Regions from separate parts of the Siminovitchia jepli genome, predicted to be linked through region 1. Evidence: riboswitches for the same ligand, from Rfam matches in the RefSeq annotation. Region 1 holds a riboswitch; each other region holds the start of a gene.
What was found. A riboswitch is a leader RNA that binds a small molecule or an ion and turns the genes downstream of it on or off. The one in region 1 is predicted to bind cobalamin.

Region 1 (4,231 bases):
CAGTACATGGCTTACAACAGCCCTTTTATCAAACCTCCAATACATTCTATTACACGGAAACGAAGGTTTACCGATTGAAGATCCCGATCATTTAATTTTTTCGATTGCATGATGTCTTCAGCGATTATTTTTTTAACGTGGGCAATAAACTCCCGGTCGTATATAAAGCAATTGATTTCATCATTGAGCAATAAGCTTCGATAGTCGAAATTGGCCGTACCGATGTCACAAACCTCATCATCAAACAAGAGAACTTTCGCATGGAAAAATCCTTTTTTGTATTGGTAAATAGTGCCTCCTTTGGCGAGTATTTTCCGCAGATAGGGAAAAGATGCTTCTTTGACGATGGGATGGTCGGACACTCTCGGTACGAGAATTGTCACTTTTACATTGTTTTTCAAAGCTCTTTCTAGTGAGTCAATCACTTTTTTCGGTGGAATGAAATAAGGGGTGCCAATAAAGATACTGCTTGCAGCCTTTTCAATATGACTGATGATTTCCTCCTCTGCACCAATCCCTTCAGTCGGGAAAAAGCGGTACGTAACGGGCCCTTCGGAAAGGGGAGGAAATAATGCCTGTTCATCGAAGTTTTCTTCTCCTGTTGCTCTTTTCCAATCCAGCAAAAAGACGTCCTGCAAATCGGCTGCTCCGGTTCCTTCAATGCGCAAGTGGTAATCCCGCCACGGGGAGAGACTTGAATCAAGATTAATATACTCTTTTCCAATATTGTAGCCCCCGACATAACCGATTTTTCCATCAATGACTGTTATTTTTCGGTGATTGCGGCGCTGCAGGGTAAAAAAGAAAAACGGAAAGCCCGGTTTGTTGCAATAATACACATCCATTCCGCTTTTTCTCGCCTTTTGGATGAGCTGTTTTGAAACCGTCCTGGACCCAAACCAGTCAAGCAACAAGCGGACTTTGACCCCTTTTTGTGCCTGATTCATCAATATGTTAAAAAAAAGATCGCCAAAAGGATCATTTTTTACAATATAAAATAAGATATGAATGCTGGATTGAGCCTTCAGGAGGTCAGCAAAATAATGGGAAAACAAGTCCTCCCCCCGGACAAGCAGCTGCATGTTCCCATTTCTGAAGGGGAAGTTTGGCCGTTTTCCTCTTTTTCGCGCAATGAATCGGCCAATGTAAAAGTCGGCCATGCATAAAACGAACAGAACGGTCATGATAATAGCAATCCATGCAAGCCACTTCAACAAGAATCCCCCTCATGTCTGTGTATATGTGTTGTATAGTATTCCCATTTCATAAAGGAAAAAGCTGTGAAACAAAAATTTTTCATGTATAATACTTGTATAACTTGATATGGTATGGCAATCGGTGGCTTTTTAACGAAATCCGGCGTCAGTTTCGGAACATTCCGTAAAAAAGGCTGAAAAGGGGAAGCTGGTGCAAATCCAACGCGGTCCCGCCACTGTAAATGTTGAGCACCTTGCAATAACCACTGTTCAATTCGGTACGGGAAGGGGCGGGAAGCGATGATCATGAGCCAGGAGATCTGCCGATTCATTTTCACCAATCAACCTGCGCGGATGGGGAGATGAAGACCGGATAAACAGGATGTTGCTTATCTGTCTTTTATGAACACCTCTGCATGGGGTGTTTTTTTACCATGTTATAACAGAAATGGGGATGGATTCGTTGAAAAGATTACCGAAACATGCCATGGAAGAGGAAGGCTGGCCAAAAATGAGTGAAGAGGCCATCATCGCCATGAAACTCGACGTAATCATACTCAATTACAATGATACAGTAGCGCGCAAAGGCTGGCAGGATATTACGGCGGTAAAAGAAAAGATGGTCATTGAAGTGAATGAACAATGGGACAAGCCGGCCAGGCCCGCGTTTAGCTGAAGGAGTAGAGGAGCTTGCGAAGGCTGTTTACCCGGATGTTTTCAAAGAATAGGCCGCTTTTTCCTTATATAACAGCTGCCGGGCTGCTGATTGCTGCAATGCTGGCCGGCATTTCAACGGGTTCCGTAAAGGTGCCCATCATGGATGTTGCCCGCATTATCGGCAGTGAAGCTTTCCGGCTGCCGATCGAAGTTCAGTCTGATCCGATGTATATGAATATTGTCATGAATATACGCTTGCCCCGTGTTGTGCTGGCGGGACTGGTGGGAGCATCTTTGGCCATTGCCGGAGCTGCTTTTCAAGGCCTGTTGCGCAATCCGCTGGCGGATCCTTATACGCTTGGTGTTTCATCGGGCGCTTCTGTCGGCGCGGTCGTTACGATTTTTTATCAATTATCCCTGCCGTTGGCGGGCATGTACACGTTGCCGCTCTTAAGTATTGCTTGCGCATTTATTACAATCATTTTGGTGCTTTTTTTTGCGCGAAGCATTGACAGAACGATGAAAGTGGAAACGATTATATTGACGGGGATCATTTTCAGCTCTTTCCTCGGTGCCGTCATCTCATTAATGATTGCTTTATCCGGAGAGGAGCTGCGCCAAATCATCGGCTGGCTTTTGGGAAGTGTTTCGATGAGGGGCTGGAGCTTCGTTCAAATTATGTTGCCGTTTTTACTGATCGGCAGCTGCATTCTGTTTTGGAACGCCCGTGAGCTGAATGCGATCGCTTTTGGCGAAGAGCGGGCCAAACAACTTGGCGTCAATGTAGGCTCAAGAAAAATTGCCGTCCTGGCTTCCAGTTCAGTTTTGACGGGTGCCGCTGTTGCAGTGTCGGGGACAATCGGTTTTGTCGGTCTGGTCATTCCGCATCTGGTGAGAATTTTATGGGGTCCGGATCATAAACATTTGCTCCCGCTTTCTGTTTTGGCGGGCGCCGCTTTCCTGATCCTGGCCGACCTTGTGGCAAGAATCATCATCGAGCCTGCAGAGCTTCCGATTGGGGTGATTACCGCGCTGATCGGTGCCCCGGTGTTCGCCGCCATTTTAATACGAAGGAGAATGGGGAAAAGAAGCTGAAAGCTGTCCGATTCGGGCGGCTTTTCTTAAAAAAAGAACGAATTTCCCGAAAATCGCAACCGCTTTCGTCTTGACTGAATGCTCATTCATTATATAATGGTAGTAATAACGTTCGAAACAATGCCGGTTTGAAAATAGATGAAAAGGGGGCGCAAACCAATATGGATGGATTGCTGCTGTTGAACTGGATAGCCTTTTTGCTCGTAACCGCTTACGGTATTTATTTGTTTGCCTATGTTGTAAGGACACGAATCCAGTTTATTAAACTGGGAAAAAAAGAAGAGTTTGATCGTGATGTCAAGGCCAGGCTCAAAAATATTTGGACGTACGTGTTTGGACAAAAAAAGCTTTTAAAAGATAAAAAAAGCGGCATGATTCATGTTATGTTTTTTTACGGATTCATTCTCGTGCAATTTGGGGCAATCGACTTTATTTGGAAAGGGCTCGTTCCGGGCTCCCATCTTCCGCTTGGCCCCCTTTATCCCGGATTTACATTTTTCCAGGAAATTGTCACGCTCGTCATTTTGGTGGCGGTTGTCTGGGCATTTTACCGCCGCTATATTGAAAAGCTTGTCCGTTTAAAACGCGGGTTTTATGCAGGACTTGTATTGCTTTTTATTGGCGGACTGATGCTTTCCGTCCTTCTGGGAAACGGCATGGCCCTCATTTGGCAAGGTGAAAGCCTTGGATGGACAGAACCCGTTGCGTCAGGCATTGCGGCTTTATTTGGATGGATGAGCCCGTTTTCGGCTGCAGTTGTTTTTTATGCGGCATGGTGGGTGCACTTGCTCATCTTACTGGCCTTTTTGGTATATGTTCCGCAGTCCAAGCATGCCCATTTAATTGCCGGTCCCGCAAATGTGTACCTGGAACCGCTTGACGGCGAAACCAGGCTGAAACCGATTGATTTTGAAGATGAGTCGGCTGAATCATTCGGTGTCGGAAAAATTGATGAATTTACAGATCTTCAACTGCTCGATCTATATGCCTGCGTGGAGTGCGGCCGCTGTACAAACATGTGTCCGGCAACAGGCACAGGGAAAATGCTGTCGCCGATGGACATCATGATTAAGCTGCGTGACCACTTAACGAATTATGGGGCAGCCGTTACAAGAAAGCAGCCTTGGGTGCCGGCATATGCATTTGCCAATACTTTTGGAAACAGAATTGCAAAGGCAGGCGCAGGTAAAGGCGCCGGGGAAGCGGCTGCTGCATTGGATTACGAGCCAAGCATGATTGGAGACATTATTACGGAAGAAGAGCTGTGGGCATGCACGACGTGC
Region 2 (4,231 bases), on a different contig from region 1:
TCACAGTACAGCCCGGCCAAATTCAAATCGTGGAACACGGAAACGACTGTGAGTCCTTCTTCCAGCGTCCACTTTTTCAATAAATCGAGCAGCTCTTTTTGATATGCCAAATCCAAGTGGTTCGTCGGCTCATCCAAAAGAAGAATTTTCGGTTTTTGCGCCAAAGCCTGTGCCAAAAATACGCGCTGTCTTTCCCCGCCCGAGAGTTCCTCCAACGGCGTATCGCCATAATGAAGAACCCCTGTCTGCTCCATCACTTCTCCAACAATCTGTTCATCTTCTTCAGCAAAAGTGTGAAACAAGTTTTTTTGATGGGCATACCTCCCTAAAGAAACGGTTTCTTTCACGGTATAGTTAAAAGCCAAATCTGACATTTGCGGCAGGACAGCCGTCAATCTGGCAAATTCCTTCGATGAAAAAGACGAAATGGGGCGGCCGTCGAGCATGATTTCGCCCGATTGAAGCGGCATCGTGTTGCTCATCATTTTGAGGAGCGTCGTTTTGCCGCTTCCGTTCGGACCGATAATGCCGAAAAATTCCCCTTTTTGTACTTGAAAAGAAACATCTTTGACGACAGGCTTCTTCCAATAGCCTCCGGAAGCTTGAATGACTTCAATCATGGGAATCTCTTCTTTCATGCTTAGTATAAGGCTGCTATGCATTTGCACGAATGGAAAGGGCGAGGGGGTTCCTGCCCTTTCCGTCAACTACTTAAAAACATCCGGATAAACCGCTTTGGCCAGTGCTTCCACTCCATCCGGCAAACGGGGTCCGGGACGGTTGATGAGGTCAGAGTCGACAGCAAAAACCTGCTTTTCCTTCATGGCTGTCATATCTCCCCAGCCGTCACGTTTTAATACTTGATCAACCGGGTTGTCCACAAAATCACCATATGTCGCAATAATGACATCCGGATTCATCTTGATGACAGCTTCTTCGTTGACCTGCTGCCAACCGTCGATTTCTTTAGAAGCATTTTCTGCGTGGATGACGGATAAAAGCGCATCCATGAACGTATTGTTTCCTGCTGTGTAAATTTCCGGTTCCGGAGATATTTCAATAAAAACCTTTTTCTTGTCTTCGTCTTTTATCCCCTGTACCTTGGTTTCAATATCCGCAATTTTTCTCTTCATTTCCTCAATGACTTTTTCCGCTTCATCCACTGCACCAGTTGCTGTGCCGATCATTTCGATGGATTTATAGACATCATCCAGATTCTCTGCGCTGTTCACAACCAGAACAGGAATGCCCGCATCTTTTAATTGCTGCAAGGCTTTTTGATCGTTGGACGGATCGGCAAGCACAAGCTGCGGTTCCAAGGAAAGGATTTTTTCAATGTTCAACTCAAGGCCGCCGATTTTTTCCTTCTGGGCAGCTTCTTCAGGATAATTGTCATGGTCGGACACCCCGACAATTTTATCACCCAACCCAAGGGCAAACGCAATTTCTGTGTTGCTCGGAAGTACGGAAACGATCCGCTCGGGCTTCTCTTCAATCGTGAATTCTTCCCCGTTGCCATCGGTCAATGTGGCCGGAAAAGCCGATTTTTCCGATTGTGCAGTTTTTTGGTCTGCCGGTTGATCCGTTTTTTCATTTTCGGCAGCCTGGTTGCACCCGGCCATAAGGCCGAAAACCATGAAAATGGATAAAAATAAAACGTGTAATTTTTTCACCTTTTTTCCCCCTTACATTCCTTTGTAAAACAAAAAAACATCTCTTCGTGAGAGATGTGCAGATGATGATAGATCGTTCCATGCAAGAGAACGAATTCTACCGATACACCTCCCTATCCTCGTAGGTTATGGCGCGAAGAATCAGGCAGGTCTCCTGGCTCATGGTCATCGTGATCGCTGTTCCTTCCCATGCATGATACACAGTGGATAAACAGCACACTCCCATTCACAGTGGCGGGACCGCGTTGGATTTTCACCAACTTCCCTATTAAGTCTTTTTGTCAGACACCTTATTCTATCCATATAAAATTGTTGGCCTCATCTTTAGTATACATGATCTCCTCTCAATGTACAGATGAATCTTTCTTTGAAAGGTGGCTCAAATCCCCTTCTGAAAGGATTTCTATCTGGCCGTTGACCACTTTTAAGGCTGTAACGCTTGTTCCCTCGATATAGGGAGTTTGCCAAAGCTGATCCATATCAAGATCACGGAAAATTAACTGTACCATTTTCACGACAACCCCGTGGGTGATAATGCAAACATGGCCGGATTGATAGGCGGCGAGCAGCTCCCTGATCAAAACTTCGACTCTATCTTTTACATCGTAAAAGTTTTCTCCGGACGTATGAGCATATTGGCCCGGTTGATGCCAGTAATGATGATATTGCTCGGGGTAAAGCTCCTTGATTTCTTCCATCGTCCTTCCTTCCAGATCCCCGAGATCCATCTCCATGAGCCGCTCATCAACAATATAGGAAGAAAAGCTTTCTCCACGGATGAGCTCGAGCGTCTTTAAGGCCCGCTTGCTCGGACTCGCATAAACCGCTTGCCAATTCATATTTTTGAATCTTTCTCCAAGCAGCTTGGCATCTTCTATCCCTTTTTCCGTCAAACCGGAATCTTGGCGGCCCTGAATTCTGCCCGCTACATTCCACTCCGTTTGCGCATGTCTCACAAAATATAAATATAGCATAAGTACCCTCTTTCAAATGACAATGAACTCTCTTTTCTTAAGAATAGCCTACTCATCCATAAAAGAAAAGAAGGTTTCTGCCCCTATTTATGAATCAACACCCGGGTTCCGATCGGGATTCTGCGGGAAAGGTCCAGGACGTCATGGTTATGCATGCGAATACATCCACGGGAAACGTTTTTTCCAATGGAGGAGGGGTTATTCGTCCCGTGAATCCCGTAGTGGGGTTTTGACAACCCGATCCACATCGCACCGTACGGTCCGCCCGGATTCCGTTGCTTGTTGATGACCGCAAAATTTCCGTATGGCGTCGGGGTTAACATTTTGCCGACAGCAATCGGATACGTCTTGATCAGCTTGTTCCCGTCAAAAAGTTTGAGCTGGTGTTTCGTTGTTGAAACATCAATCCATTTAGCCATTTCAAATCCCCCAAAGTGATTTTGGAATATCGTATGTAGGGCATAAGAAAAAAGCCCCCTGAAAATGACGAGAGCCTTCATTTATCTGCTTCCAACAATGAATGAAGCCTGCAGGAAACAATTTCCGGCAGGCTCCTCTTATTAAAATCAATATTACTTCGCCAAATCCCCGGCTGCCTTTACCCTGACACGCGTAGCATTTCCCGGCAGGTAGGCAAGCGGAACATCTTCAATATCGACGATTTCGCAACGATCGGGATCAGCCCCTGCCTCGATGGCTTCGTCGATCGCCATTTGTTTGGCGAGCTCCAGTGTTTTTTCCCGGCCAAGCTCATCCAGGGAAAATACCCTTTCGACCTGCCCGCTTACTTGGGCAATCGCCGAACCGATCGCATTGGCGACTCCATGGTTTGTAGGACGGATGACTTCCGACGCTCCTTCTAATGCTTCCGGTACAAGGATGCTGCCGCCGCCAACCAGGATGACCGGCACCGGATCAGCACTTGTTTTCATGCGGTCGATTGCCAATTCCACCATGGAAGTCATTTCTTCATAAACGGCCTCCAATAACGCACGATCCAAATGGCGGACTTTTTCCGGATCACCGATCTCCGCTTTTCCGAGCGCCACAACAACGTCTGTCGTTGTCAGTGTATCACCGCCGAAAACGAGCGCTTTTTCCGTTAAACGGTAGCCGACACTGTCCGGGCCGATCGTAAACTCTCCGTTTCCTTTGATCCGGACAATCGTTCCGCCGCCCAATCCGACAGAAACAAGGTCAGGCATCCGGAAGTTTGTCCGAGCTCCGCCAATTTCAACAGCCAGGGAGGATTCCCTTGGAAAAGAACCGACCAGGACGCCGACGTCCGTTGTCGTTCCGCCGACATCCACTACGATCGCATTGTCGTGCCCGGACAAATACGAAGCCCCCCGCAGGCTGTTCGTCGGTCCACAGGCAACCGTTAAAATCGGGTATTTTAACGCATAATCAACAGACATGAGCGTTCCGTCGTTTTGCCCCAAAAAGATGCGGGCATCGTGGATGCCTTCTTCTTTTAACGCATTGACAAAGCCGTTGATCGTCGTTTTGGCGACATTTACGACCGAAGCGTTTAAAATCGTGGCATTTTCCCGTTCAAGCAGGCCGACACTGCCAATTTCACAT
Region 3 (4,231 bases), on a different contig from region 1:
ATAGTGCCGTAACGATTTCAAACCTTGGACAAAGGCAGGCGATGATTCACCATGTAGCAAATATCCTCGGTGCATACCTTGATACGGGAGAACCTGATATTATCCCGCTGTCCAAACGGGATATGAATGATGGAAGGGTTGCACTTTTCATGATGCCGCAAGAAAAAGATTTTGAACAAATTAAAACTGTGCTGGAGCATGTTCCTGTTTTGGATAGTGCGATTAGGCTCCCGAGTGAAGGAGACAAGGGAAAAAACAGGTAGGGGTGGCTTGAGTGGATAAATCAGACAAAAAGGCAAATATTGCCGCAATTGTTACACAAAATCAAAACCTTATCCTTGGCGGCGGTGTTCCGGTCTTCATTGTTCATAATAGGGAGGAACTGCAAAAACTGAGCAGCAGCTTGGAAAAAATACTCGATTCCTCAGCGCATGAGATTAACCAACAGACCATCATCATCGTTTCCAGATAATTACATAAAAACGATCAGGCTTCGGCAAGTATCCTGCAAGCCTGTAAAATCAAGCAAATAAAAGAACGAGCGTCCCAACGATAAAACAATAGATACTAAAATAAATTAAATTCCCTTTTTCCATAATATTTATAAACCATTTTAAAGCACAATAGGAAGCTATTATGGAAACAACAAAAGCACTTAAATACGGAATGAACAATGTTGCAAGATCGGGGTCGTTGGCCATATCGGAAATACTGAGTATGGTTCCGCCCAAGCTGACCGGAATGTAAAGCAAAAAAGAAAAACGAAGTGCTGTCTCCGGCCTCATACCCATGGCCATCGAACCGACAATCGTTGCTCCCGACCGGCTGATGCCTGGTATTAGAGCGACAGCCTGTGCAAAGCCGACCACAATCGCATCCTTCAGTGTCAAATCTCCATCCAATTTTCTTCCTCTTAAATTTCTGATTAAAAATAACGCTGCACCAGTTACAAACAAGGTAACTGCGGTAACACGAACCCCTTTCAGCGCCTCCGAAATCACGTCATTGAACAGGACGCCGATTACTCCCGCCGGGATAGTGGCGATGATTAAATAAATGATGAAGCGAAAATCATCCCTCGTCTCTTCATTTCGATGTATTATGTAGGAAAGACCGTTCGTTGCAAGACGAATAATATCGCGGCGATAAATGATTAAAACCGCAATTAAAGATCCGGCGTTTACAAGTAGTTCAAATGTTAATTTTTTAGTAGAAATTCCCAAAAAGTGCTGGGCAAGTACCAAATGTCCGCTCGATGAAACCGGTATGGGTTCGGTAATCCCCTGTATCAACCCCAGTATGATATATTTTATCGTTTCCATTATGTTAAATTCCATCTTGTTTCACCTTCCCCGAATTACTAGAATACCTTTTTTGGAGTTGCTTTTCAATCATGTTTGTCAAATAATCAAAAATGATCAGAAATCTCGGTAATAAACTAAACCATCCATGTCAAACACTATAGCGACAAGGGTTTTCAAAGTTAATCAATATTTGGGTATTTTCCCATTTTTTCTGGAAATTAGCAGGAATTTTTCTCCAAAAAAGAACCTCCTAAGTAATACGGAACAATAACTTAGGAGGTGAGAACAACTGTGAACAGACAGTGGCTCAGACAACTGATCAGTTGTACTTCTAAAATATAAAGGAAGCCAGACCATACCTGAACAAGGAAATATGACCAAAAGAAGGATCCGCAAGTGGCCGTGGCTGGAAGAATGAGAATGGAATGTGAATTTTATCCGGAGATCCCTCCGATATTTAGATATCGATTTAGGAGGGCAGTTTGGATGTGAAATATGAAAAAAGACGGGGAATGTCGAAAAATGCCATCCCCTGGCTCTTTATGAGGAATTTAAGATTGAAGTTTTTCGGAAAATAATAGCTTTTGTCGAAACGAGAAGTATAAACGCTTAATAATGAAAATCAGATCCGAGATTCCTGAAAAATGATATTTTTACTTGTCAATTGGTTTTGGCCATGTTATATTTTAGTAGGTACAATATTTAGATGTAAAAATTACACAAAACACAATATATAGTGACACAACAAAAAAGGTGCCCAAAAAGGGCTTAAAAGGGAATCCGGTGAAAAGCCGGAACTGTCCCCGCAACTGTAAATGCGTACGAACGGCAATACCACTGTTTGAGCGATTCGAACGGGAAGGTGACCCAGTAGGATGAAGCATGAGTCAGGAGACCTGCCTTTTTTGTCAGTAGTTTCAATTCTTCGGGGATTGAGAAGATGAAACGATAGTGGAAACCGTCATTTTTCATGCACTTTTTCTCCTATCGTTTGATCCGCTCTTTCCCTGGAGCGGATTTTTATTTTAATAAATGAAGAAAAGGTGAGAACATGACAACCATCATTGCTGAAAAAGAATCTCAAAAGATGCCTTTTGACCGTAACAGATTATCCCGTTTTATTGAAAGGGTCACTGGCATGAACTGTCCCGCATACATCGACAAGGTTGTCCGGGTGATAGAATCAAAAGATGAATTTCATAAAGAGAACATTACGGCCCTCCTTATCCAAACCGCTTTGGAAAATACGGACGAAGCCAACCCGGAATGGACATACACTGCAGCAAAAATATACCTCGAAAACTTGTACAAACAGGCAAGCATCAACCGCTCCTATGATAAAAAACAAAAATACGGTGATTTCTATGAATTAATCAAACAACTGACTGATTTGGGGATTTACTCAACCGGTTTACTAGAAAAATACAGTGAGGAAGAGATTCGGGAACTGGCACAAATCATTGACCCCGACCGTGACTTGTTGTTCGACTACATAGGCTTGCATACATTGGCAACACGTTACCTTGCAACAGACCATGAAAAAAATGTATACGAACTTCCGCAGGAACGCTGGCTGGTCATCTCGATGCATGTAATGCAAGACGAAGCAAAAGAAAAAAGGAAAGAATGGGTCAAGGAAAGCTATTGGGCTTTGTCCAACTTGTATATGACTGTCGCCACTCCTACCCTTGCCAATGCCGGACTTGCACATGGTCAGCTTTCGAGCTGTTTTATCGATACGGTGGAAGATTCACTGATCGGCATTTATAACAGCAACACAGACGTGGCCAGACTTTCCAAAGACGGAGGGGGAATTGGTGTCTATTTGGGCAAAGTAAGAAGCCGCGGAAGCTCCATAAAAGGCTTTAAACGAGCATCATCCGGGGTCCTTCCCTGGATTAAGCAGTTGAACAATACAGCGGTCAGCGTGGACCAGCTTGGCAGAAGAAAAGGCGCTGTTGCCGTCTATCTTGATGTGTGGCATGCAGATATTCTCTCTTTTCTCGACCTGAAACTGAACAACGGCGACGACCGCCAGCGGGCACATGATATTTTTACGGGCGTATGTATTCCCGACCTCTTTATGGAGCAAGTGGAACAGCGCGGTGACTGGTATTTGTTTGACCCCCATGAAGTGAGACAAATCATGGGCTATTCGTTGGAAGATTTTTATGATGAAAAAAAAGGCTCCGGCACCTTTAGAAAAAAATACGAAGAATGCATTCAAAACGAGGCGTTGTCCAAAACGCGGGTCCCGGCTATTCAAATCATGATCAGAATCATGAAATCCCAGCTTGAAACAGGAACGCCGTTCATGTTTTACAGGGATGAAGCCAACCGCATGAATCCGAATAAGCATGCAGGGATGATTTATTCAAGTAATTTATGTACAGAAATTATGCAAAATATGTCCCCTACAGTCCAGTTTGACGAAACAGTTGATGGGGACACGATCGTTACGTATAAAAAACCCGGAGATTTTGTCGTTTGCAACCTTTCGTCCATTAATCTGGCCAAGGCTGTTCAAAAAATAGATGGTCCGCACGACATATTGGATCGGCTGATTCCCATCCAAATCCGAATGCTGGACAACGTCATTGATTTAAACACGATCGACGTCAAACAGGCTGCCATCACCAATCAAAAATACCGCGCCGTCGGCTTGGGAACGTTTGGCTGGCACCATCTGTTGGCTGTAAGCGGGATTGAGTGGGAGTCAAAAGCAGCCGTGGAGCTTGCAGACCAATTATACGAAAAGATTTCCCGGCTGGCCATTCAGGCGAGCATCGAGCTGGCAAAAGAAAAAGGCCCCTACCCTCTTTTTGAAGGCAGTGATTGGGAAACAGGAGAATATTTTCGTAAACGGGGCTATCTCGCCGGCGACAGATCGGAAAAGTGGGCAAATATAGCAGCGGAAGCCCGAACCT

Region 2: another riboswitch for cobalamin. It lies ahead of AB1L08_RS08600 (ABC transporter substrate-binding protein); the one in region 1 lies ahead of AB1L08_RS07360 (substrate-binding domain-containing protein).
Region 3: another riboswitch for cobalamin. It lies ahead of AB1L08_RS14615 (ribonucleoside-diphosphate reductase subunit alpha); the one in region 1 lies ahead of AB1L08_RS07360 (substrate-binding domain-containing protein).

What each region holds. Positions count from the first base shown of each region.
Region 1 is NZ_JBFEGN010000012.1:48,810-53,040, forward strand. It holds gene cls (cardiolipin synthase) at 12-1,214, opposite strand; cobalamin riboswitch at 1,341-1,538, shown strand; gene AB1L08_RS07360 (substrate-binding domain-containing protein) at 1,660-1,872, shown strand; gene AB1L08_RS07365 (FecCD family ABC transporter permease) at 1,887-2,948, shown strand; gene AB1L08_RS07370 (heterodisulfide reductase-related iron-sulfur binding cluster) at 3,110-4,231, shown strand, end outside.
Region 2 is NZ_JBFEGN010000016.1:41,213-45,443, forward strand. It holds gene AB1L08_RS08595 (adenosylcobinamide amidohydrolase) at 1-620, opposite strand, end outside; gene AB1L08_RS08600 (ABC transporter substrate-binding protein) at 708-1,673, opposite strand; cobalamin riboswitch at 1,801-1,981, opposite strand; gene AB1L08_RS08605 (histidine phosphatase family protein) at 2,018-2,647, opposite strand; gene AB1L08_RS08610 (L,D-transpeptidase) at 2,731-3,066, opposite strand; gene AB1L08_RS08615 (hydantoinase/oxoprolinase N-terminal domain-containing protein) at 3,220-4,231, opposite strand, start outside.
Region 3 is NZ_JBFEGN010000047.1:21,132-25,362, reverse strand. It holds gene AB1L08_RS14630 (YIEGIA family protein) at 1-263, shown strand, start outside; gene AB1L08_RS14625 (capping complex subunit for YIEGIA) at 275-472, shown strand; gene AB1L08_RS14620 (undecaprenyl-diphosphate phosphatase) at 522-1,337, opposite strand; cobalamin riboswitch at 2,039-2,222, shown strand; gene AB1L08_RS14615 (ribonucleoside-diphosphate reductase subunit alpha) at 2,356-4,231, shown strand, end outside.